One region of the Yersinia sp. KBS0713 genome, then DNA from elsewhere that is predicted to be linked to it. Evidence: predicted binding sites of a transcription regulator. Region 1 holds the regulator's gene; each other region holds the start of a gene.

Region 1 (5,339 bases):
TCGCTGGTGATTGAGTTGGATGATATCCAGCAAGGAGTGGCGCGTTTAGAGAGCGCTATCGCCAGCCTGGTGAATGAGAGCTAAATTTACTCTCCGGTAAACGTCTGATCCCGCAACTTCCGGCTGCGCCAAATACCGTGGTGGGGCTGCTGCTGCCAGGCCATCGACGACACGGTATGCATAACACTTAAATGTGACAGGATACGCCGCAAATTTCGTTCCAGTTCAGATATTTGCGTGTCGACGGCCACATCCGGTGCTTGCACAAAATCATCACTCCCCTCGCAGCTGTCTGATTCTAGCCGCTGCTGGCACTGCTGAATCGCCATCTCACATAGCTGCAAATACTCTGTCGCTAGCGCGACACTCATGAGGTTGTGACCCGCTTCAGGCGGCGTGGTTGATTCAGTTAATGGATGTTCCCGCGTAAGAATAGTCATTTCGTTGATATGTCCAACAATCAACTCGCTATGGGTCGCCCACAGCCGCATATCCGCTAAATATTTTGAGTTGAATCCCGGCTCTTGCATCGCCTGATTCAGTGAGCTTAAGACGGTATTACTGGCTTTGTTCACCTCAATACGTTCATAGGAGAGCTGGGTAATATCAGGGTGTGGGGCCAGCAACAAGCGCAGGATCTGCTGGTAAGCGCTGAGTGCCTGATGGGCATTTTTACGCAGCAACCCGCTCTGCCACTGAGGCCACAGCCATAAGGTGCTGGCAAAGGCCAGCGCACAACCAATTAAGGTATCCAGCAGACGTGGGACTAAAAAGTCAGCGCCATCACCGGTTAATAGCTGCAAGATATACACCGCCGTGATGGTTCGACCAATAACCGCTAGCCCGTAGTTGTTACGTTGCACCAGATAGGCCACCAGTGTGATCAGCAACATAATGCCCAGTGTCACCCCCTCCGGCATCTGTAAATGCAGCAAACCTGCCGCCAACACCAGCCCGATCAGTGTCCCGAGGGCGCGGTGATAGATGCGCACCTTAGTCGCGTTATAGCCGTTTTGTACCACCAACATCACGGTGAGTAAGATCCAATAAGGTTTTGGCAGGTGCATCAAGGCACCAATATAGCTGCCTGCGGCCAGTGTCACCCCCAGTCGTGCGGCAGCGCGCAGCGCACCAGACTTAAATGAGAGGTAACTGATAAGGGCGGGCCAAAATGGCTGCTGTTGCTGGCTGGAGATCAACTCGCGCTCATACAGCGGGCGTCGGTCACTCAGGATCTGGATAACGTGGCTGGTATGGTAGTAGCAAAATTGCGCCACTGGATTATTGGGGTGCTGCTGGGCTATCTCTTCCAGTTCAACCAGCGCATCGCCGGCGGTGAAATTTCGCTTGGCACGGTGGTGATAGAGAATATCATCGGCAATAACGCGCATTTGAGCTGAGATAATCTGCGTATTGCGGCGAAGTACCTCCTCTATCCGACTATGCTCCAGGAGGTCTCGCACTCTATCTGACTGATTCAGCGCCGCAGTAATGTGCTCTTGCAGGTCTAGCGCCATCTGAAATAGCCCCAATAGCCGTTTGCGCTCCGCCTTGGTGGCATTGTTGATTAAGTTAAATTGCTGATAAAGCTGGTTAATTTTGTCCATTATCCCCTGTTGCCGATCAAGCAACGGGGGGAGCGCCTTTTCCGGCTCTACATGCTGGGAGAGTAGGTTGTATTTAGCGTCGCAATAATCTGCCAGTAAATGATAAAGCTGGCTTAGTGGCTCACGGATCGGCTGGTCTCTGCATAACCGGAACCACAGCCAGTTAAAGAGGCCGTACCAGAGTGTTCCGACAGCGCACAACAGGGGTGCTTGCCAGATAGGTGCGCGACCAACCATGCTTAGGCTGAATATTGCGGCGATTAACGCGGCGGGCAACAAGTGGCCATGGAGGGGGCTGATTGCGCCGTTGACACCGAGCACCAGTGCTAGCCCGAGCATGATCCACGGCAAGGGAATGTGCCACAGCAACAGCTGCTGGGTCAGGAAGCTGCTCAGTGTAAAGAGCGCGCCACCAATAATCAGCCGCCGGAAGAAGTGTTGGTGCGGTGTATCCAGCGAGGCAATATTGCAACACGCGGGTATCAGGGAGAACATCAGTCCGAGTCGCAGCTCGCCGATAGCAAAGCCTAGGGCTGCTGGCAGGCAGAGAACTAATGTTTGGCGTAATGCATAGTTTACTTCAGGATGATAAATAACCCGTTGCCACTTCATTTAGGCCCCAGAAATTTATTAATCACAAAAGATTGAGAAAACCGATGCCGAGGGTATCGGCACCGGTTTATAGGGAATTAACGGGTGCCGTAAACGACAATCGTTTTACCGTGTGCGGAGATCAAGTTCTGATCTTCCAGCATTTTTAGTATCCGCCCCACAGTTTCGCGGGAACAGCCAACTATCTGACCAATTTCCTGGCGGGTAATCTTAATCTGCATCCCATCTGGGTGGGTCATGGCATCAGGTTGTTTTGCCAGGTTAAGCAGCGTTTGTGCAATGCGCCCAGTAACATCAAGGAAAGCGAGGTTACCCACTTTCTCGGATGTAATCTGAAGGCGGTTCGCCATTTGTGAAGAGAGGCGCATCAAGATATCTGGATTTACCTGAATCAACTGACGGAATTTTTTGTAAGAAATTTCAGCCACTTCACAGGCGGTTTTTGCTCTAACCCAGGCACTACGCTCTTGGCCTTCTTCAAATAATCCAAGCTCGCCGATGAAATCCCCTTGGTTTAAATAGGAGAGAATCATCTCTTTACCCTCTTCATCTTTAATCAGCACCGCAACGGAGCCTTTCACGATGTAGTAAAGCGTTTCGGCCTTTTCACCTTGGTGAATTAGCGTACTCTTCGATGGGTATTTGTGGATATGGCAATGAGACAGGAACCATTCGAGAGTCGGGTCTGTTTGTGGCTTGCCGAGAACCATTCGCTGTTATCCTCTGTTGTTATCGCTGCCTAACTTAACAGGGCTCAGAGTTCCCTGTACGGCGTGCTTTTAAAATACACTTTCTTTTAGCATATTAATTTGCTCAATTGCCGAAAGGTATAGCCAAGATACGTACTGGATAGAAACCCTTCACTGAGTATTGGGAGCTACCCTATTTAATTCTAGAAACAACACTTTCGGTTCTGTTTGTAGCACAGGATGAGGTCAGTGTCTTGTGTTGTATCGCTTCAGCATGATGAACATCGGGTTACATTGCCAGTTTCTAAATGAAAGGGTAGTCTGGATCAGAAAATTTAACTGGGAGCGAGTGTTATGCAGGCACGTGTAAAGTGGGTTGAGGGGCTGACATTTTTGGGTGAATCGGCGTCAGGACATCAAGTTTTGATGGATGGAAATGCCGGTGATAAAGCACCTAGCCCGATGGAGATGTTGTTGATGTCAGCAGGTGGCTGCAGCGCGATTGATGTGGTCTCTATTTTGCAAAAAGGGCGTAACGATGTGCGCGATTGTGAGGTCACGTTAACCTCTCAGCGTCGCGAAGAAGCACCGCGTCTGTTTACGCAAATCAATTTGCACTTTATCGTCAGCGGTAAGGGGCTTACTGACAAAATTGTTGAGCGTGCGGTTGAGCTGTCAGCAGAGAAATACTGCTCCGTCTCCCTGATGTTGGGTAAAGCGGCGACCATTACCCACAGTTTTGAAATTCGTGAAATTGCCTAGTTAATCAGCACCCTAGTGATGTTCAACGTTCCTGGTGTTGCAGCCAGCATCATCGCAACGCCAGAAACGAAGGAGATTAGCCGATCGTCTTGCCCTCCAGTAGTTGCTGCACTAACGGGGCCATAATCAGCTCCATTGCCAGCCCCATCTTTCCACCCGGCACCACCAATGTATTGATATTAGAGATAAATGACCCTTGCAACATTGCCAGCAAGTAGGGGAAGTCGATCTGGTCCAAACCTCGAAAATGAATGACAACAAAACTTTCATCCAGCGACGGAATGGCTTTAGCCGCAAAAGGGTTGGAGGTATCGACAGTCGGCACGCGCTGGAAGTTAATATGGGTGCGCGAGAACTGTGGCGTAATGTAGTTAATGTAGTCGTCCATTGATCGCACGACAGAATCCATCACCGCTTCACGTGAGTGACCGCGCTCGCCAGTATCGCGCACCAGCTTTTGAATCCACTCCAGATTGACGATAGGCACCACGCCCACCAATAGATCCACGTACTTCGCCACATCATGATGCTCGGTCACGACGCCGCCGTGTAGCCCCTCATAAAACAGCACATCGGTGGGTTCTGGCAGTGGCTCCCATGGCGTGAAGGTTCCCGGGATCTGGTTATAAGGCACCGCTTCATCATAGGTGTGTAAGTACTTACGTGAGCGCCCAGTGCCGTGCTTGCCATATTCCGCTGCACTTTGCTCCAACTGACCAAAATCATTGGCTTCAGGGCCAAAGTAGCTGATATGCCGACCTTGATCCCGCGCCTTACGGATGGCGGCATCCATTTCAGGGCGGGTATAGCGATGGAAGCTGTCACCTTCAATTTGCGCCGCGCGAATATTCAACTGCTGAAAAATTTTACGAAACGCCAGACTGGTGGTGGTAGTCCCTGCGCCACTTGAGCCGGTAACGGCTATAACCGGATGTTTAGTTGACATATTAGCGGTAACTCCATGGGGTGAGATCCTCAGTGGCCGGGCGGCATTTGCCTGTTCATCTTATCGGTAAAGGTTATTTTTAGGGCAAAGTCTCCGGCTTGTCACCTTGATTTTCATCAAATCTCTTTGTGAGACGGTGAAGATTACGGCTGCTCTTCGGCGTCGGCGCGGAAAGAGCCTCGCGGCATGATATTGATGGTTTCGTGTAACTCAGACCAGACTAAAACCGCGTCACCGCTCAGCAGCTGACGGCGGACATCCTCGACTTTTTGCGCTAATGAGCGCTCATGTTCGCCGTAATCTGTACCTTCACGCAGCACAAAGGTTTCCAGCAGATTATCCAGCGTTTCACCGTCGATCTGCTGCCAGGGAATGATCATGAATGTTGCTCCAGATAGGGGGTGAGCCAGGCGGGAATACGTTGCTCCAGCCACATTTTTGGGTGTTTCAAGGAGCCGCCGACAAAACCGACGTGGCCGCCGTGCTCGGTTAACTGATAATCAATATTGCCCGGCAGTGTATTGATATTGGGAATGACTTCCGCCGTCATAAAGGGGTCATCTTTGGCATGAATGATCAGCAGTGGGATCTTAATCTGCGGCAATAGCGGCAGAGCACTGCAACGGCGATAATAGTCTAGCGCATCATTAAAGCCATGAATTTTAGCGGTGATTACTTCATCGAAATCTCTGACTCGCCGCAATGCTTTCAATTGCGGCAGCC
Region 2 (5,339 bases), 1.7 Mb from region 1:
TCAACGTTGCCTCTCTGCCGGTCGCCTTGGGGGGAATGGTCAAAAGTTTTAATGTGCCACCCACGACAATTGCGACCGCTATCGTGATGTACTCACTGTCAGTTGCCGGTTTCGTTATGTTGGGTGCCAAACTCAATCAGCGTTTTGGGCCATTGGTGGTGTTCCGCAGCACTGTTCTGTTGTTCGGCATCGCACAGGTCATGATGACATTCAGCCCGAATGTTACTGTGATGATCAGTGCGCAGGCACTTAGTGGTCTGGCGGGTGCGGCCTTGGTGCCAGCATTGGTGGCGCTGATTGCTGAAAACTACCGTGGTACGCAACAGGCTACCGCGCTCGGCGCTTTGGGTTCTGCCCGTGCCGGTGCCGGTGTAGCGGCGTTTCTGATTGGCGGTATTCTCGGGACTTATATTGGCTGGCGTCCGGCGTTTGGTATTTTGATTGTGTTGTCGGCAGTCATCTTTGTACTGAGCTTCCGCTTGAAAGCGGATAAGGGCCGTCCAGAAGTGGGCATCGATATCATCGGTGTGGTTCTCGCCGCTTCGGCCATTATTTTGCTGTCATTCGGCTTCAATAACCTGAACCGCTGGGGTTTCGGTTTAGTGCGTGACGGTGCGCCATTTGATCTGCTGGGCTTCTCACCTGCGCCATTTATGATTGTACTGGGTATCGTGTTGGGTCAGGCGTTTGTGGTCTGGACACGTCGTCGCCAGGAGCAAGGTAAGACGCCGTTACTGGCACTGGAAGTGATTACTTCATCCACCGAGAAAGCCGCCGTGTTTGCCATGTTCGCCGTGGTGGCACTGGAAGCGATGTTGAACTTCTCTGTTCCGCTGTACATTCAAATCGTACAGGGCAGTACCCCAATGGCAACGGCGATCGCTATGATGCCGTTTAACTTGTCGGTGTTCTTCTCGGCGATGCTGATTGTCCGCTTCTACAAGAGACTGACGCCACGTAAAATTGGCCGTTATGGTTTTATCACTTGTACCATCGCCCTGTTGTGGCTGGCATTTGTGGTGCGAAATAACTGGAGTGAGTTCGCCGTTCTGATAGGTCTGGTGATCTTCGGCCTTGCTCAGGGGGCGCTGGTTACCTTGCTGTTCAACGTGTTGGTCAGTGCATCACCTAAAGCACTGGCAGGCGATGTGGGTTCACTGCGCGGCACCACCAACAACCTGGCTAACGCCATCGGTACGGCGGTTGCCGGTGCTTTGCTGGTGGGCCTATTAAGTGCCAACGTGATGCGCGGTGTGGCTGAAACGCCAATTCTGACGCCAGAGATTCAGGCTCAGGTCAATATGGATAGCATCAACTTCGTCAGTAATGACCGCCTGCAAGGGGTGTTAGCACAGACCACCGCAACCCCTGAACAGGTTGCAGAAGCGGTGCGCGTCAACGAAGAAGCACGATTACGGGCGCTGAAATTTGGCTTACTGATCATGGCGTTGCTATCGCTGTTGGCTATTTTCCCTGCCGGTCGCTTACCTGACTATCTACCGGGTGAATTGCCTGCGGATAATCTGGACCCCAAAGCCGGTAAGTAAGTGGCGATATTGTTAGAAAAAGTATTCTAAAAAAGAGTGACGGTGGGCGATGAGGATTGCCGCTGTCACTCTCCTTTCTGGTCAGAACTTCATCCCACCGCTAATCACCTGCGTTCTGTAACGTCACCACGGTAATGGACGAGAACTGTAAATGTTATTCGGTTAAACCGTGCGGAACCACCAGATTTCCCCGGAAAACTTGTGGATTGACATGGTTACCCGCCCGGGCATCAATCAGATCGACAACTTTTCTGGCCAGTGTTTCCAACGAATACTCTATGGCGGGTACTGCCGGAACCCCCGGTAATTGCACCGAACCATCCAGGCTGAAAACCATCACTTTATCCGGCACGGTGCGCTTGAAGAGATGCAGCAGCGCAATCGCTTTTTGGGCTTCAATTTCATCCATCACCAGCAGGGCATTAAACTGCACGCCATTGTTCAACAGTGTCTGTAGTGCCTCGGAAGAGGAGAGAACACTCCCCATCACCAGACTGCGATTATAGGGGATCAGATAATTTTCTAGCGCCCGCTGATAACCCAGTAGTGTCTGCTCCGCCACAGTTCCCGAAGCATGGTTTAGCAGCGCGATATGCCGACGGCCCTGACTGACCAGATAGTGGCAGGCGGTCTCTGCCGCGAATGAGTGGTCGAATAAAATGCTGTTAGGGGTCGAGGATTCAAGGCAATCAATCATGATGGTCTTGTCATCGGGTGGCGGCAGCGGAAAGCGCGCGCCGATGATGATAATGGCATCACACAGACCATTGGCAAGCTCAGTGACGGCGTTGGTGACCCCGACACTGTTGTCCGCAAAGCGCAGTAATAGGTGCTTTTGATGCTGACTAAACTGTTTTTCCAGAGCAAACAGATAACTGGTTGTTTGCTGAATGTGTTCAGTGGCACAAATCACCCCAATGCAGCCCGTTGACTGTGCGGTCAGAAATTGCGCGATCACATTCGGTTTATAGTTAAGAATTTCAACTGCTTTCATGACTGCCAGACGGCTCTCTTCCTTGACCCCGCGCGACCCGCTCAACACCCGAGACACAGTGGCTTTAGATACGTTGGCTAACCGCGATACATCATTAATAGTCGACATAACTTCACTCCACTTTATCTGATCAATGGCCAGAGGGCCTTATCAGTTCCTTTTATCCTTGGTTCCAATCCAACGCCACCCATTCTATACCCTGATTGCCTTTGCGGAAACCGTTGTTAGCAGAGAGTATCCAGTAAAACCTTGATTCCTGCTTAGCTTTTTGTGATGTCTTTCACAACTGCATATCTTTCAGTAAGTAAATATTTGAGCGCGCTCTCATATCTCTGTCGTTTGGATGGAAACCGGTTTCCATTTTGTTTCCAATGAGGCTCAATATGACAACATGGCAAGATGACAGTGAGGCTGTAGGTAATGAAAAAAATAATGTTGTGCTGCTCTGCGGGGATGTCCACCAGTATGCTGGTGAAAAAAATGCTGGCTGAGGCGGCAACCCGTGGAGTTGAGGTTCAAATTGATGCTTTTGGTGCCAGCGAGTTCAATGAGCAATTCAGCCGTTATCAGGTTGTGCTGCTAGGGCCGCAGGTGAAATACATGCAACGGGATTTAGCTGCGATAGCTGAGCCGTTGGGGATCCCGGTGATGACCATCGACATGATGGATTACGGCATGCAACGCGGTGATAAGGTCCTCGACTTCGCCTTATCTCTTATTAATGCAGTGAAATAAAAGGTATCTGCAATGAGTTCTCTTTACCAAACAATGGTTGGGATGATAGAGCAAACCATCACGCCGCTGGCCGGGCGATTAGGGCAACAAAAGTACATTATCGCGATCCGCGACGGTTTTACCTCGGCGCTGCCGTTTATGATCATCGGCTCGTTTATGCTGGTCTTTATCTTCCCGCCATTTTCGGCTGATACCAGTTGGGCTTTTGCGCGTGCATGGCTGAATTTCTCCAGTACCTATCGCAATCAGCTGATGTTGCCTTTCAATCTCAGCATGGGGGTGATGACCTTCTTTATCTCTGTTGGGATTGGCGCAAGTCTGGGGCGGCAATATAAGCTCGACCCCATCATGACGGGCCTGCTGGCATTGATGTCATTCTTGCTGGTGGCGGCACCTTACGCCGATGGCCATATTTCAACTCAATACTTCTCCGGCCAGGGGATTTTTACCGCCATCGTGACTGCGGTCTACTCCACTGAACTGTATGCATTTTTAAAGCGCCACAATATCACCATTCGTTTACCAAAAGAGGTGCCGACCGGTGTTGCGCGCTCCTTTGAGATCCTGATCCCCGTGGTGGCCGTGGTCGCGACTCTGCACCCGCTGAACTTATTTATCGAATCATCCACCGGAATGATTATTCCTGAAGCGATCATGCATCTGTTAGCACCTCTGGTTTCAGCTTCAGATTCGTTGCCAGCTATTTTGCTGTCAGTATTGCTCTGCCAAATATTGTGGTTTGCGGGTATTCATGGTGCCCTGATTGTCACTGGTATTATGAACCCGTTCTGGATGACCAATCTGGCACTGAATCAGGCGGCATTAGCCGCGGGCGCACCGCTGCCCCATATCTACCTGCAAGGCTTTTGGGACCACTACTTATTGATTGGTGGTGTTGGCTCTACGCTACCGCTGGCCTTCCTGTTACTGCGCAGCAAAGCTATTCACTTGCGAACTATTGGCAAGATGGGGATTGTGCCGAGCTTCTTTAATATCAACGAGCCGATTCTCTTTGGTGCACCGATCATCATGAACCCGGTGTTCTTCCTGCCCTTTATCTTTGTTCCGATGATCAATGCCACATTGGCTTATATCGCCACCAAGTTGGGCTGGATCGCACAAGTTGTCTCATTAACACCATGGACCACACCTGCACCTATTGGTGCCTCTTGGGCCGCAAATTGGGCCTTTAGCCCGGTGGTGATGTGTTTGTTATGTATGCTGTTCTCTGCGGTGATGTACTACCCATTCCTCAAGGCTTATGAGCGCAGTCTGCTGAAAGCTGACGAAGAAAAAGAGCAACAACAGAGCTTTGCTGAAGCAGCTGAAACTCGCTAGATCCTAATTTGATTCGTGTTACGGAGAGTATAATGAAGTATCAATTTCCACGTGATTTCTGGTGGGGCAGCGCCAGTTCCGCCCCGCAAACTGAAGGCGAAAGTCTGAGTGGTGGCAAAAGTGCGACTGTCTGGGACACCTGGTATGTCAAGCAGCCAGGGCGCTTTCATCAGCAAATTGGCCCGCAGCAGACGTCGACGTTTTATCAGCACTGGCAGCAAGATATCGCCCTGCTGAAACAGCTAAATCACAATAGTTTTCGCACCTCAATTTCCTGGGCGCGCTTGATGCCCAAGGGGCGGGGTGAAGTCAATCCAGAGGCGGTGGATTTCTACAATGGGGTGATTGACCAATTGCTGGCGCAGGGGATAACCCCGTTTATCAATCTGTTCCACTTTGATATGCCGACGGTGATGCAAGAACAGGGGGGGTGGGAAAGTCGCTATGTGGTTGACTCCTATGCAGAATATGCTGACACCTGCTTCCGTCTCTTTGGCGATCGGGTGCAACACTGGTTTACTTTCAATGAGCCTATCGTGCCGGTTGAAGGTGGTTATCTGTACGATTTTCATTACCCCAATGTCGTCGATTTCAAGCGCGCGGCCACTGTGGCCTATCACACCGTACTGGCCCATGCTTTAGCGGTAAAAAAATACCGTCAGCGCGAATTAGGTGGTGAAATCGGTATTATTTTAAATCTGACGCCATCCTACCCTCGCTCCGAG
Region 3 (5,339 bases), 1.2 Mb from region 1:
GGAGAAAAATATGAACTACCGCCTGATTGGGCTGGCTTTTGCAACTGTGCTGTTAGTCGGCTGTGCCAGTAGCTCGCCGGATCACATGGAGCAGGGCCGCTCTGATCCGCTAGAAGGTTTTAACCGGGCAATGTTCAATTTCAACTACGAGGTTCTTGACCCTTATGTGGTGCGCCCGGTCGCCGTGGTCTGGCGCGATTACGTACCACAGCCAGCACGTAATGGGATGAGCAACTTCCTCGGTAACCTTGAAGAGCCAGCCAGTATGGTGAATAGCTTCCTGGTGGGGGACCCCTACAACGCAATGAAACACTTTAACCGCTTCTTCCTGAACACAATTTTGGGGATGGGTGGCTTGATTGATGTCGCCGGTATGGCGAACCCGAAACTGGCGAAAGAGGTGCCGCACCGCTTTGGTAGTACGCTGGGCCACTATAATGTCGGTTACGGCCCTTATGTGGTATTACCGGGCTATGGCAGCTTCACTATCCGTGAGGATGGTGGTAATGCGGCTGATTACGTCTATCCGGTGCTGAGCTATTTGACCTTCTGGATGTCGGCAGGTAAATGGATGGTTGAAGGGATTGAAACGCGTGCGCAACTGCTGGATTCCGATGGTTTGCTGCGCAACTCCTCTGATCCTTACCTGATGATGCGCGAAGCTTACTTCCAGCGTTATGATTTCCTGGCCAATGGCGGGCAGTTGAAACCGGAAGTTAACTCGAATGCACAGGCCATTCAGGGTGACCTGGATAGTATTGACTCCGCGAATTGATCGATTCAGCCAATGAGTAGTGGTTAATACTGAACAGAAAAAAAGCGCCGGAAGGCGCTTTTTTTGTGGGCATCAAACTGCCAATAACGGCTATCAGAATGCGTAGTTAAAGTTCACGCCATACAGCAGCGCGGTGCCTTCTGAAGAGAACTGGTAATTTGGTGCTGAAGGAGAAACTTGTTCGCTGATTTTGACGTTCTGCCCATGCATATAGGAGATACCGACGTCAACAGATGCATCTTTGTTGAAGGCGTAGGTAGTACCGGCACTGATCCAGAAGCGGTCCTGATCAGGGATTGAGATTGAACGGTTATTCGCAGGGACTGGGCTATCATCGAAGGCGATACCGGTACGGAAGGTCCAGTTATCATCGTAATAATAGGTGGTACCCAATGCGATACGGTAAGCGTCTTTGAAGCCTTCATGTTTTTCAAACAGTGTCTGACCGTTATTGCCGACGGCTCTCAGCTCTTGGAACTGACTCCAACTGGTATAAGCCAGACTGTAGTGAATCGCCCACTGTGGCGCCACTTTATTGTAGCCGGACACCTCCCATACTTCTGGCAAGTTCAAAGTCAGCGCACCTGGGATAATTTGTCCACCCGTGCCGACAGTGCTGCCAATAACTGCACCTTTAGGGAATTGGTTACTGTAATCACCGTCAAAATCAATTTTCACTTTTGAGCGGTAGGTGAAGCTGTAGCGGTTCTCTTTATCGACTTCGTACAGAATACCGGCATTCCAGCCATAGCCCCACTCTTTACCTTCCAGACGTGCTGATTCGGTTGTTGATGGGATCGCACCGCCTGTTGCTATTGGTACTAATTCACCTGCGGTACGGGTAATCTTGGCATCAGCATAAACAGCATTGAAGCCCAAACCGAAACTGAAGTTTTCATTGAGGCGATAAGCTGCGGCTAAGTTTATGTTGGCTGTTTTCAGATCAGTTTTACCGCCGATAGGGCCAGCGAGATAGTTATCATCAAACTCGGTAGCCAAACCGTAGTTTGAGGTACCGGAGGCACCAATAGCCCATTGTTCATTCAGCGGCATAATAAAGTGGATATTTGGGATCCAGGCTGATGGGGCGATATCATTGGCACTTGTGCTGCGGCGTGTGACCGGAGAAGTTCCTGTGATATCAACACTAGGGTCAACATAAACAATACCACCAGAGAATGAAGGGCGGTCGAATAGAGTCATTGCAGCGGGGTTACGGCTACCAACAGATGCGTTGTCGGCAACAGCGCCTTCACCAGAGAAAGAGCGGCCCAATGCAGCGGCTGAATATTCATTCAGTTGGAAGCCCGCCGCAGAAACGTTCGAAGAGATGATTGCTACTGCAGCTGCCAGAGCTGATCGGGTAAACAGGTTTTTCTGGTTCATGACCAAAACCTCATTGTTTTAATTAATGTTACATACCGTAACAAGAGAATGCGGGATTGTAGGGTCCGTTTTCGGTCAGACAAAGCAGACCAGTGGCTGAAGTATAGGTCTGACCTGTGTGCATGTTGCAAGTATGTTTTAATATTTGTTCGGATTTGATCGCAAAAAATAGACGCAGTTAACAAAAAACTTACAAATTGGTATCAATAAACACGCTATTGATGAGCAAATAAACAAAACGACTGTGATATCCATCACTTAATAGGCCTATAAACAGTAAGTCCTAGTGCCTTCGGGATTGGGGTAGTAAAATAGCGCCAGAGAAATTTTTTTTTGCGCCAGGTTCTATTTGCTTTGTACTTACTGCTATTTGCGCTAACCGGTAGGCAATTTGCACCTATTTTGAAATGTCCGTTGAGGAGAATTGAAGATGTCAGATACCAACGATCGTCCAATAAAAAATCTGTGTAGTGCTGAAGAGACTGCGGCCTGTTGCTGTGTCGATGTTGGCACTGTCATGGACAATACTGACTGTACTGCATCCTACAGCTGTGTATTTGATAACCGCGCTGAAGCAGAAGCCATGCTGAAAACGCTGACTGAAAAAGCGCGTGCTGTTGAGTCTGACCCATGCCTGATTGAGCATAAGCTGGAAGAGAGTGAAGGCGGCGTGCGTTTAACCGTCGATTTCACTTTTGCCTGCCAGGCTGAAACCATGATTTTCCAGTTGGGTTTGCGTTAATCAATACCTCGCTGTGAGGGAGTTCAGATACGCTGAATACTCATCCAACGCGGAGCTTTTTGCTGCGCGTTTTGTTTTTATGCACCTTGCTGCGTGAATTTGTTGCGCTAGACCATCACTTCGATTGATGTGACTCCACCCTCGACTCTTCCCCCACGAGGTTTTTTACCTCAAAAAGTTGCTCCTGCTCTCACTTTCCTGCTCTATAGGTTTACCAAATGTAAATGTTTGGTTAACAATCATTAGATCAGGTCAGACCTGTTATTTGTTATGCTTTAATAACAGCCACTTTTATTTATCAGGAGCCTTTATGAGTAAGCCATTACCGCTAGTGACGCGTCAGGGCGATCGTATTGCCATCGTAAGCGGCCTACGAACCCCTTTTGCTAAGCAGGCAACTGCTTACCATGGCGTGCCTGCTGTCGACTTAGGCAAAATTGTGGTCAGTGAGTTGCTGGCACGAAGTGGCGTGGCTCCTGAGTTAATCGACCAACTGGTGTTTGGCCAAGTGGTCCAAATGCCAGAAGCACCAAATATCGCCCGCGAAATTGTATTGGGGACGGGCATGAGTGTGCACACCGATGCCTACAGCGTCTCACGCGCTTGCGCGACCAGCTTTCAGGCGGTGGCGAATGTAGCGGAAAGTATCATTGCCGGTTCAGTGACGGTGGCGATAGCTGGTGGTGCCGACTCCTCTTCCGTCCTGCCCATTGGGGTCAGTAAAGCACTGGCGCGCACCCTGGTTGATGTCAACAAAGCGAGAACGCTAACCCAGCGGCTAAAGTTGTTCAGCCGGTTAAAATTACGTGATCTCCTGCCAGTGGCCCCGGCAGTCGCTGAATACTCAACGGGTTTGCGCATGGGGGATACTGCCGAGCAGATGGCGAAAACCTATGGTATCAGCCGCCAAGATCAGGATGCGTTAGCGCTGCGATCTCACCAAATGGCAGCTCAAGCCTGGCAGCAAGGGCTGTTGCACGATGAGGTGATGACGGCCTATATTCCGCCTTACCGTGATGCAATTGCCGAAGATAACAATATCCGCAAAGATTCCACGTTGGCGCAATATGCCAAATTACGCCCGGCGTTTGACCGCCAGCACGGCAGTGTCACGGCGGCGAATAGCACACCACTGACTGATGGTGCGGCGGCGGTGATGATGATGAGTGAATCAAAAGCTAAAGAGCTGGGGTTGCTGCCACTGGGTTATCTGCGCAGTTTTGCTTTTTCCGCGATTGATGTTTGGCAAGATATGCTGCTAGGCCCCTCCTACGCCACGCCGTTGGCGCTAGAGCGCGCTGGGATCACACTGGCGGATTTGACCCTGATTGATATGCACGAAGCTTTTGCCGCACAAACCCTGGCTAACCTTAAAATGTTCGCCAGTGATACCTTCGCCCGTGAAAAACTGGGTCGCAGTCAGGCGATTGGCGAAGTAGACATGAGCAAATTCAACGTATTGGGTGGTTCGATTGCTTACGGCCACCCCTTTGCAGCAACCGGTGCGCGCATGATAACCCAGACATTAAATGAGCTGCGTCGCCGCGGTGGCGGGCTAGGGCTAACCACCGCCTGTGCTGCGGGCGGATTGGGTGCCGCGATGATTTTGGAGGTGGAGTAATGAGTCAGGACAATGCACTTAATCCTATTGATGAGTCAGTTGTTATCGATACTGCGGCGGTGACTCCCTCTGCATTTCACCTTGATATTCGCCCGGACAATATCGGTATTATCACCATTGATGTTGTTGGCGATAAAGTGAATACCTTAAAGGCTGAATTTGCAGAACAAATTACCGACATACTGCAACAAGCACAGGCTTTACCCCAATTGCAGGGGCTGGTGATTATATCTGGCAAACCAGACTCTTTTATCGCGGGCGCTGATATCACTATGATTGCAGCTTGCCGTACTGCGCAGGATGCCCGGAAGTTGGCCCAAAAAGGGCAATCAATCTTGGCGCAAATCGCGGCATTCCCCGTGCCAGTGGTAGCGGCTATTCATGGTGCTTGTCTGGGGGGGGGGGTGGAACTGGCGCTGGCGTGCCATAGTCGCATCTGTTCGCTGGACGATAAAACGGTGCTGGGCCTGCCGGAGGTGCAACTGGGGCTGTTGCCCGGCTCCGGTGGAACACAACGGCTGCCGCGTCTGGTGGGGGTCAGTAAGGCGCTGGATATGATACTGACCGGCAGGCAGGTTCGCGCCCGTCAGGCTCTTAAAATGGGGCTGGTGGATGATGCTGTGCCGCAAGATATCTTGCTGGATGTGGCTATCGACAGGGCCAAAGCGGGCTGGCGTGACAAGCCGGTAGTGCCTTGGCAAGAGCGTCTGCTCAGTGGCCCGTTAGGCAAGGCGCTGCTGTTTAGCATTGTGCGCAAGAAAACGTTGGCGAAGACCAAAGGCCACTATCCGGCGGCTGAACGCATTATTGATGTG
Region 4 (5,339 bases), 1.5 Mb from region 1:
CAAGCGATAGCATAGTCATCGTTGTTGAAGTCAGGGCGCATCAGATCATCATTTTCATACTGTACAGATGAAGTATCGATAGAGACTTTAGCTGCGTATTTTTTGAAGTTCAGTGGCAGTTTTTCAGACCACAGAATGGTCATGTTCGGCTCTGGAGACGGCCCCATGGTGTACAGGGTGTTCAAGAAGCGGAAGCTGGTTTTGGTCACCAGAGTACGGCCATCAACGCCCATACCTGCCAGTGATTCAGTGGCCCAAATTGGGTCACCAGAGAACAGCTCATCATACTCAGGGGTACGCAGGAAGCGAACCATACGCAGTTTCATAACCAAATGGTCAATCAATTCTTGCGCTTCGATTTCAGTCAGTTTGCCCGCTTTCATGTCACGTTCGATGTAAACGTCAAGGAAAGTAGAAACACGACCGAAGGACATTGCAGCACCGTTTTGCGATTTAACCGCAGCCAGGTAGCCGAAGTAAGTCCACTGTACTGCTTCTTTAGCGTTAGTCGCTGGACCTGAGATATCGCAACCATATTTAGCTGCCATCTCTTTGATCTGAGCCAGAGCACGATGCTGTTCAGCAATCTCTTCGCGCAGCTGGATAGTCATCTCCAGGTCTTTACCGTTCTCCAGATCATCTTGCAAAGAGTTGAACTGAGCCAGTTTGTCTTTCATCAGGTAGTCGATACCGTAAACGGCTACACGACGGTAGTCACCAATGATACGGCCACGGCCATAGGCATCGGGTAAACCGGTCAGTACACCTGATTTACGGCAGTTCAGGATATCTTTGGTGTAGACGTCAAACACACCTTGGTTGTGCGTTTTGCGGTAATCGGTGAAGACTTTTTTCAGTTGCGGGTCAAGTTCACGACCGTAAACTTTGCAAGAGCCTTCTACCATTTTGATGCCGCCGAATGGGATCAGGGCACGTTTTAATGGTTTTTCAGTCTGCAAACCAACGATGGTTTCCAGATCTTTGTTGATATAGCCAGCATCATGAGAGGTGATGGTCGCCACAACGTCGGTATCGAAATCAACTGGCGCATGAGTGCGGTTTTCCAGTTTGATGCCTTCCATGACTTGCGCCCACAGCTTGTCGGTCGCTTCGGTAGAGCCGGCAAGGAAGGATTCGTCGCCTTCATAAGGGGTGTAGTTCTTCTGGATGAAGTCACGAACGTTTACTTCGTTCTGCCAGTCACCCTGGGTAAAGCCTTGCCATGCTTTGGCCAATTTTTCATTAAGTTCGGTCATAATGCATCTACCTTTTAATGTGAATTTCTTCGAAAACCGTGTGCGGCCACACTTAGTGTTGCTGGTCACCGCGCAGATAAATTACCCAGTAAGTCAAACCAACCAACAAACCGCCACCAATGATGTTGCCGATGGTGACTGGAATCAGGTTATCAATAACAAAGTGACTTACAGTTAGGTTAGCAAATTGCTCTGGTGCTGCTCCTATGGATTGCCAAAACTCAGGCGTCGCGAAGTTTTTAATCACGATACCCATAGGAATCATAAACATATTGGCGATGCTATGCTCAAAGCCGCTGGCAACAAACATGCCCACCGGTAAGATCATCGCGAACATTTTGTCCATTATGGTACGGCCGGAGTAACTCATCCAAACCGCCAGGCAAACCATTAAGTTAGCCAAAATCCCCAAACAGACTGCTTCAATAAAAGTATGGTGTAGTTTGTGGTCAGCTGTTTGCAGGACATTCAGCCCCCATTGACCATTTGCCACAGTATATTGGCCGGCGAACCAGATAAGCGCGACGAAGAACAGTGCTCCGCACAAGTTCCCAATATAGACATTAACCCAGTTACAGCCAAGTTGACGCCAGGTAATACGGCCACTGGCTTTGGCGACAGTGGTTAATACAGTAGAGGTGAAAAGGTCACCACCACACACCACCACTAACATTAGCCCCAAGGAGAAACAAATACCACCAACCAACTTGGCAAAGCCGAAAGGCACGCCCGCAGTACCGGTAGTTGCTGTGATATAAAAAACAAACGCAATTGAAATAAACACACCAGCAGTAATCGCTAAATAAAAAGTTTTCAGCGGATGCTTGGTGGCTTTATAGACACCGGCATCTTCAGCTACTTTAGCCATTGCCGCAGGTAATAATGCATCGAAGGGGTTGTCAGCTTTCACACTAACTCTCTTTTTAGGGTTAATAAAGCACAACGAGATACTAGCAAAGCAGTATAGCGTGAAAATTGATATGGATCATATTGCGCGAGTTTAGTTAGGGCTAAATCATTACAAATTGTACGCTTAATAAGGTTAACTTTATGATTTTAAACATAAAAAAATATTTTAAGTTTTACAAATAATTTTGATTGGACTGTTTTGAAGCCGTTGAGAAGGTTAACTAAAAGCGGTATTTGTAGCTGTTTTTATTATTATCGATCATGAAAAATTAACTATTTATTCACCTCTCTGCCTACTTTATCTCGCTGGCAAATAATGTTTGTTTAATAGTGCTGTTTTTCCACATAAGCGGCGTCAGAAAATAACGTTTTTTTATGACAAAAACAATTGTTGGAGTTCAGTGATGGCTATTTATTTTCGTTAGGAATAATTGCAGTAATAAATAGGCGAGGATCTCGAAGATAACCTCTCCCGCAGATGGCTAATTGATCCACGGGAGAGGGTAAAGAGCTTACTCGCCTTTAGCCCAGTAGCGGCGTTTAGCGGCTTGTAACTTGGCATAAGCACCGAGCAGCGCCTGATGTGCAGGTAATGCTTTCAGATCTTCATCGACACTAAACAGGCCGTTGAAGCGCTCCTCACCCGCTAATGCCGCAGAAGCAGCCTCTACCGCTTCCTGGCCATACATCTTCACAAATGCGCTGTGGTACTGCATCGGTTCACGATCAGGCTCTTGAGTCAGCAGCAGCAAGGTTTGCAGACAACGGTAATAGTTGGCCTGTTTTGCCGTAAAGACCGAAGAGTTAAAATCTTGCGTCCACTCCAGCCAAATTAGCCCTTGCTCCAGATCGCCGCCCGCTAATGCCAGCATGGATTTCAGTTCACCCACCCGCAAGGTATACCAGCCGTTATCTTTACCGGTGGCGATACCCAGCAGTTCGCGCACACGGGCGAAGTCGTCCAGCCCCTCATCATCAAGTTGTTGGATCAGTTCCAGATACTGCGCGGGTTGCCAATCACTGTCTGGCAGGGCCAGTAAGGTGTCACGCAGATGCACGCCCATGGTGTTGTTCGCCATCAGCAGGTCTTCGGCAGGGTAAATATCAGACATTCCCGGCACCAGAATGCGGCAGGCGTAAACACCTAAATGTTCGTAGTCAGCAATGTACACTTCAGCATCTTCTTGATTGAAGATGGCCATCAAGGTGGCGAACTCCTCTTCCGTGCTGCCTTTAAAGCTCCAGTCGACAAACGGATAGTCGGCATCCTCTTTAAACATATCCCAGCTGATTAAGCCGCTTGAATCGATAAAGTGAGTTTCTAGGTTGGTATGCTCAGCCACCTCTTCATCATCAAAGGTCGGTGCTGTAAAGACATCCAGATCTTTCAGGCTACGGCCCTGCAATAGCTCAGTCACTGTACGTTCCAGTGCAACACCAAAGTCTGGGTGGGCGCCGAAGGAAGCAAAACAGGTGCCATTTGATGGGTTAAACAGCACCACACAGATAACCGGGTACGCGCCACCTAAAGAAGCATCGTAAGAGAGGATCGGGAAACCCTCCTCTTCCAGTTTGGCGATAGCTTCCACCACCCCCGGATAGCGATTTAACACCTCAGTCGGGATCTCTGGCAAGCTAATGGATTCCGCGATAATGCGGTTTTTTACATAGCGCTCAAAGACTTCCGACAGCGCCTGCACGCGGGCTTCGTTGGCGGTATTACCCGCAGACATGCCGTTTGAAACATACAGGTTGCCGATAATATTCATCGGAATATAGACGGTTTCTAAATCTGACTGGCGGGTGAATGGCAGCGAGCAGATACCGCGTTTGGCATTACCTGACTGCAAATCCACCAGATCACTGGCGACCAACTCCTGTTCAGGGTCGTAAAACGCCAGCAGGCGCTCATCCAGAATACCTTCCGGCAGCAGATCATCCTCAGGGATCGGGAACCACTTTTCATTCGGATAATGAACGAAATCGCCCTCGGCAATGGCTCTGCCCAGATAGAAATCCGCGAAGAAATAGTTGGTGGATAAGCGCTCGAAATATTCACCCAAGGCCGAAGCCAGTGCCGCTTTCTTGCTGGCACCTTTGCCATTGGTAAAGCACAGCGGGCAGTCGCGGTCGCGGATATGTACCGACCAAACGTGAGGAACCGGGTTGAGCCAAGAGGCTTCTTCGATATTAAAGCCGAGGTCACTCAGTTTTTGCTGAAAACGGGAGATGGAGTCTTCCAGCGCGGCATCTTTGCCGGGAATAAAGGTTTGGGTCATTGTCGTCACTTTTTGGCGGTACTAAAAACGCGCGATCATACGGGGTTTTAGTTAATAGCTCCATGTATTCCTAAAGTACAGCAATTGTCACAGTTTTGATGTGGATATTCCGGATAATTCGCTAGCTTATAAATAAATGGAGTCATAAATATGGAATCTATAAAGCTAACGGTACTAGCTGGGATCTTAGCCGGGATCAGCGGTTCGGCCTTTGCGCTACCCAATATTACCTTATTGGCAACCGGGGGAACTATCGCGGGTGGCGGTGATTCAGCCACCAAATCTAACTATACTGCGGGAAAACTGGGGGTCGACGCCTTGGTGAACGCGGTTCCTGAAATGAAAAAACTCGCTAATATTCAGGGCGAGCAAGTGGTAAATATCGGTTCTCAGGATATGAATGATGAAGTCTGGCTAAAGTTGGCGAAAAAAATTAATGCCGATTGTGCCAAAACAGATGGATTCGTGATCACCCATGGCACTGATACATTGGAAGAAACCGCCTATTTCCTTGATTTAACAGTGAAATGCGATAAACCCGTGGTCATGGTTGGCGCAATGCGGCCAGCCACCGCTCTGGGGGCAGATGGCCCGCTGAATCTTTACAATGCAGTGGTGGTTGCCAGTGACGCCAATTCCGCCAAACGTGGCGTGCTGGTGGCGATGAATGACCAGGTGCTCGCGGGCCGTGATGTGATGAAAACCAATACCACCTCGGTACAGACCTTCCAGTCGCCGAATAGCGGATCCCTAGGTTATGTCTATGATGGAAAAGTAAATTATCTGCATCAACCTGCGCCAAGACAACCGGCTTTCGATATCAGCAAGCTGGAGACATTACCGAAAGTTGGCATTATTTATAACTACGCCAATGCGTCTGATGTTCCGGCTAAAG

What was found. Region 1 encodes CRP, which controls carbon source genes, mostly activating them, when cyclic AMP is high. Its sites were predicted from a motif close to ATGTGANNNNNNTCACAT; they were not measured.
Region 2: a site for CRP is predicted at 2,810-2,827, ahead of FFE93_RS08855 (PTS sugar transporter subunit IIB). Genes of this name have one in related genera too.
Region 3: a site for CRP is predicted at 2,404-2,421, ahead of FFE93_RS06685 (YfcZ/YiiS family protein). Genes of this name have one in related genera too.
Region 4: a site for CRP is predicted at 2,230-2,247, ahead of focA (formate transporter FocA). Genes of this name have one in related genera too.

Annotation. Positions count from the first base shown of each region.
Region 1 covers NZ_CP042173.1:226,833-232,171, forward strand. Annotated here, with positions in the region: gene FFE93_RS00915 (aspartate aminotransferase family protein) at 1-84, shown strand, start outside; gene FFE93_RS00920 (YccS/YhfK family putative transporter) at 87-2,219, opposite strand; gene crp (cAMP-activated global transcriptional regulator CRP) at 2,297-2,929, opposite strand; gene FFE93_RS00930 (OsmC family protein) at 3,263-3,670, shown strand; gene FFE93_RS00935 (phosphoribulokinase) at 3,747-4,616, opposite strand; gene FFE93_RS00940 (YheU family protein) at 4,760-4,996, opposite strand; gene FFE93_RS00945 (hydrolase) at 4,993-5,339, opposite strand, start outside.
Region 2 covers NZ_CP042173.1:1,891,767-1,897,105, forward strand. Annotated here, with positions in the region: gene FFE93_RS08845 (MFS transporter) at 1-1,547, shown strand, start outside; gene FFE93_RS08850 (LacI family DNA-binding transcriptional regulator) at 1,702-2,649, opposite strand; gene FFE93_RS08855 (PTS sugar transporter subunit IIB) at 2,962-3,276, shown strand; gene FFE93_RS08860 (PTS sugar transporter subunit IIC) at 3,289-4,614, shown strand; gene FFE93_RS08865 (glycoside hydrolase family 1 protein) at 4,647-5,339, shown strand, end outside.
Region 3 covers NZ_CP042173.1:1,425,460-1,430,798, forward strand. Annotated here, with positions in the region: gene mlaA (phospholipid-binding lipoprotein MlaA) at 11-775, shown strand; gene fadL (long-chain fatty acid transporter FadL) at 869-2,161, opposite strand; gene FFE93_RS06685 (YfcZ/YiiS family protein) at 2,592-2,903, shown strand; gene fadI (acetyl-CoA C-acyltransferase FadI) at 3,214-4,524, shown strand; gene fadJ (fatty acid oxidation complex subunit alpha FadJ) at 4,524-5,339, shown strand, end outside.
Region 4 covers NZ_CP042173.1:1,697,646-1,702,984, forward strand. Annotated here, with positions in the region: gene pflB (formate C-acetyltransferase) at 1-1,256, opposite strand, end outside; gene focA (formate transporter FocA) at 1,309-2,166, opposite strand; gene ycaO (30S ribosomal protein S12 methylthiotransferase accessory factor YcaO) at 2,678-4,444, opposite strand; gene ansB (L-asparaginase 2) at 4,595-5,339, shown strand, end outside.